DNA from 2 places in the Tardiphaga alba genome. Region 1 is predicted to be linked to the other one. Evidence: riboswitches for the same ligand, from Rfam matches in the RefSeq annotation. Region 1 holds a riboswitch; the other holds the start of a gene.

Region 1 (2,200 bases):
AAACGTGTCTTGGTGTCGCGAAACGCTTCCGCCAGCCTGCCGTCATGATCTGCCGCGATGTCGAAATAATCCATCGCGCGGGTGAGATAGAGATAGGAGTTCGCATCGAAACGCTCGACGAAGGACGAGCCCTGGTAGCGCAGATAGCTCTCCACCTGGAAATCGGCGTCGAACGAGAATGTCGGCAGCTCGCGATCCTGCATGCGGCGGCCGAATTTGCGATGCAGCGCGGCGTCCGACAGATACGTGATATGCGCGGCCATCCGCGCGACACCGAGACCGCGATGTGGATGCGTGCCTTCCTCGAAGTAGCGCCCGCCGCGCCAATCGGGATCAGCCATGACGGCCTGACGGCCAAGCTCATGGAACGCGATGTTCTGTGCGGAATGTTTTGTCGCGCAAGCCACCGCCAGCGCGGAGAACACGCGCTCGGGATAGGCCGCGGTCCATTGCAGCGTCTGCATGCCGCCCATCGAGCCGCCAACCACCGAGAACAGCTGGGTGATGCCGAGGCGGTCGATCAGCATGGTCTGCGCGCGCACCATGTCGGGGATGGTGATGACCGGGAAATCGAGGCCCCAGACTTTGCCCGTGGCCGGATTGATCGAAGCCGGGCCAGTCGAGCCCATGCAGCCACCGAGCACGTTCGAGCAGATGATGAAATAGCGGTCGGTATCGAGCGCCTTGCCCGGCCCCACCATGGTGCCCCACCAGCCCGGTTTTCCGGTAACGGGGTTCTTGTTGAAGACGTGCTGGTCACCGGTCAGGGCATGACAGATCAGGATGCCATTGGTCTTGTCGGCATTCAGCGTACCGTAGGTCTGGTAGGCGATCTGGAACGGCGCGAGATCGACGCCGCAATCGAGCCGCAGCGGCTGGTCTGCGCCGAATTTGGCGACCAGCGAACTCGGATGATTGGCTTCGTGAAGGCGATCCTCGCCATCCACCGAAACGCCCTTCAGGGGCAGAACATTGACCATCTCGATACCCGGCTCCCGCTTGGGGAGTCCTCCACATCGAGACCGGGCACAAAAAACCCGGCCTGAACATACGGTTCGGCCGGGAGCAAACGTCCCCGGCCTGTTTAGCGAGTTATTTAACGTGGCTGCAAGCCGGCCGGCTCAAATGACCACGGAGTAGGTAGGGATCGTAGTCCCACCTCGGCCAACCGTCAATATAGGGTCAGCATGGACGCTTTGCCCAAGCGCCAGCGCTTAGAATAGCTGTCATGTTTTCTTTGCTTTCGGCCCCTGTCTTACCTAATCAGGGGCCGTGCCCGGACACCGCCTGCGTGCCGGGGCCAGTCAGCCAAGGTCCGTTTTCATGTCGAAACTGCCCCCCGCCCCGCCGTCGCTGAACGAACTGCGCCAGGAGATCGACAGTATCGACGCGCAGGTGCATCAGCTCCTGATGTCGCGCGGCGACATCATCGACCGGCTGATCTCGGTGAAGCAGACCCAGGAGGTCGGCTCCGCGTTCCGCCCGGCCCGCGAGGCCGACATGATGCGCCGCCTGGTACAGCGCCATCGCGGCATCCTGCCCATCGACACCGTCGAGGGCATCTGGCGCGTCATCATCTCGACCTTCACCTATGTCCAGGCGCCATTCTCGCTGCATGCGGACCTGTCGCTCGGCGAAAGCGCCATGCGCGATTCCGCCCGTTTCCATTTCGGTTTTACGGTGCCCTACATCTCGCATTTCAGCGCCCAGGCAGCCGTCGAAGCCGTGGCCAAATCCAAGGGCGACCTTGCTCTGGTTTCGGCCACCTCCGGCCAGACGCCGTGGTGGCATGAGCTGGAAGCTGAGGGCGTGCCAAAAATCATCGCCCGCCTGCCCTTCATCGAGCGCGCCGACCATCCGGCCGCGCTGCCGGTCTTCGTGGTCTCGCGCGTGGCCGACAGCGCCATGGTCACCGAGGTAGAGTGCTGGAGCGTCCGTGTCTCCGGCTGGAACGCCGAGATCGCCCGCGCGCTGGCGCCATTGGCCGATGTGGTCGTGGTGCCGGACACCGCCTTCGACGGCGCCTCGCTGCTGGTCTCCATCTCGGCGCCGCAGACCTTCGACGGCATCAAGGCTGCCCTGATCGCAGCGGGGGCCTCGGTGCGGTCCTCCGCCCTCGTCGGCAGCCACGCAACCCGCTATACGGTGCCCGCAGACGGCGCATCGCAAGCCTGATCTCTTTCCAGACTACCGGAGCTAC
Region 2 (2,200 bases), 250 kb from region 1:
CTGTAGGTTAACTACGCCACGCACTCCATCATCGTCATCCTGAGGTGCTCGCGCGATAGCGCGAGCCTCGAAGGATGCGGCGACGAGCTCGCGGCCCATCCTTCGAGGCGTGCGCTAGCGCGCACGCACCTCAGGATGACGGTGTAGCTTATTGCCGGTCCGCTTTAAGCCTTCGCCAGCGCCGCTTCGAGATCCTCGATCAGGTCGTCGCGATGCTCCAGGCCCGCCGAGAAGCGGATGAAGCCCTCCGTGATGCCGAGCTCGAGGCGTGCTTCCAGCGGCAGACGCTGATGCGTCGTCGTCGCTGGATGCGTGACGAGGCTCTTCGCGTCGCCAAGATTGTTCGAGATGCGCGCGACCTTGAGTTCGTTGAGCACGCGGAAGGCTGCTTCCTTGCCGCCCTTGACCTCAAAGCCGATCAGCGTCGAACCCGCACGCATCTGCTTCTTCACCGTCGCCGCTTGCGGATGATCTTCGCGGCCGGGATAGATCAGCCGCGACACCTTGGGATGCTGTGCCAGCACATCGGCGATGGCCGCTGCGCTCTGCGTCTGCCGCTCGACGCGCACCGCCAGCGTTTCCAGTCCTTTCACCAGCGTCCACGCATTGAACGGCGAGATAGAAGGCCCGGTCTGGCGCAGATAGTTGTGAATGTGCTCGTCGATGAAGTCCTTCGACGACAGAATGATGCCGCCAAGACAGCGACCCTGGCCGTCGATATGCTTGGTGGCGGAATAGACGACGACGTCGGCACCGAGCGCCAGCGGGCTCTGCCAGATCGGTGTCGCGAACACATTGTCGACGATCAGCCGCGCGCCGCCGGCATGGGCGATCTCCGCGATCGCGCCGATGTCGAGCACGTCGAGCGTCGGATTGGTCGGGCTTTCCAGGAATAGCGACTTGGTGTTCGGCTTCATCGCCTTCTGCCACTGGTCGAGATCGAGGCCATCGACCAGCGTGAATTCGATGCCATAGCGCGGCAGCAGTTCTTCGATGACGTAACGGCAGGAGCCGAACAGCGCCTTTGCGGCGACGACATGGTCGCCCTGACGCAGCGGCGCGAGAATGGCGGTGGTGACGGCGGCCATGCCGGTGGCGGTGGAGCGTGCAGCTTCGGCGCCTTCGAGGTCGATCATGCGGTTCTCGAACATCGACGTGTTCGGGTTCGAGAAGCGGGAATAGATGAAGCCGGGATCTTCGCCCTTGAACCGCGCCTCGCAGGCTTCGGCAGTCTCATAGATGAAGCCCTGGGTCAGGAAGAGGGCTTCGGACGTCTCGTTGAATTGCGAGCGCAGCGCGCTGGAATGAACGAGGCGGGTTTCGGGACGGTAAGACTTGGCAGACATGTGACCTCCAACGTGACCGCTCAAAACGGGCACAAAAAACCGGCCTGGACGGACGTCCTCAGGCCGGGATCGCATGCTGGAAGGACATGTGTCCCCGGCCTGTTTAGCGACTTATTTTACGTGGCTGCAAGCCGGCCGGCTCAAATCACCACGGGATAGGACTTTTCCTATTCCCGCTTGCGCTTGCCGTCAAGGCGCGCTTGAGATAGCCGGTAAAGTTACGGTTTTTCAGGGCATTGCCCCTGGATGACGATTGAAGGACCAGACCAGTGACGTTCACCCTCGCCCCCGATGCCGATGGAATTCTGCCCGACAGCATGATCGAGGCGATGGCCGAGGCCGGCCTGATCCTGCCCGAATATGATTTCGTCGAAAGCCAGATCCAGCCGGCCAGCCTCGACCTGCGCCTCGGCCCCATCGCCTATCGCGTCCGCGCCAGCTTCCTGCCCGGCCCGAATGTCACCGTCGCCGAGCGCATCGACGAATTGAAGCTGCACGAGATCGATCTCTCCGAAGGCGCGGTGCTGGAGACCAACTGCGTCTACATTGTGCCGCTGCTGGAAAGCCTCGCGCTGCCGCCGAACATCTTCGCCGCCGCGAATCCGAAGAGCTCCACCGGACGTCTCGACGTCTTCACCCGCGTGATCGCCGACGGCACCCGTCGGTTCGATGTGATCGGCGCGGGCTATCATGGCCCGCTCTATGCCGAGATCAGCCCGAAGACATTCCCGGTGCTGCTGCGCGAAGGCTCGCGCCTGTCGCAGGTCCGCTTTCGCGTCGGCGATGCCGTGCTCGACACCGAGGCGCTGGAGGACCTGCATGCGCAGGATCCGCTGGTCGATATCGACGATGCC

Evidence for each region. Region 1 has a riboswitch for S-adenosylmethionine ahead of metX (homoserine O-acetyltransferase MetX). Riboswitches for the same ligand answer to the same signal wherever they lie in the genome.
Region 2: another riboswitch for S-adenosylmethionine. It lies ahead of RPMA_RS02900 (O-succinylhomoserine sulfhydrylase); the one in region 1 lies ahead of metX (homoserine O-acetyltransferase MetX).

What each region holds. Positions count from the first base shown of each region.
Region 1 is NZ_CP036498.1:857,720-859,919, reverse strand. Features, by position in the region: gene metX (homoserine O-acetyltransferase MetX) at 1-980, opposite strand, end outside; SAM riboswitch at 1,064-1,143, opposite strand; gene RPMA_RS04075 (chorismate mutase) at 1,324-2,175, shown strand.
Region 2 is NZ_CP036498.1:612,066-614,265, forward strand. Features, by position in the region: gene RPMA_RS02895 (SGNH/GDSL hydrolase family protein) at 1-6, shown strand, start outside; gene RPMA_RS02900 (O-succinylhomoserine sulfhydrylase) at 165-1,346, opposite strand; SAM riboswitch at 1,429-1,508, opposite strand; gene RPMA_RS02905 (2'-deoxycytidine 5'-triphosphate deaminase) at 1,616-2,200, shown strand, end outside.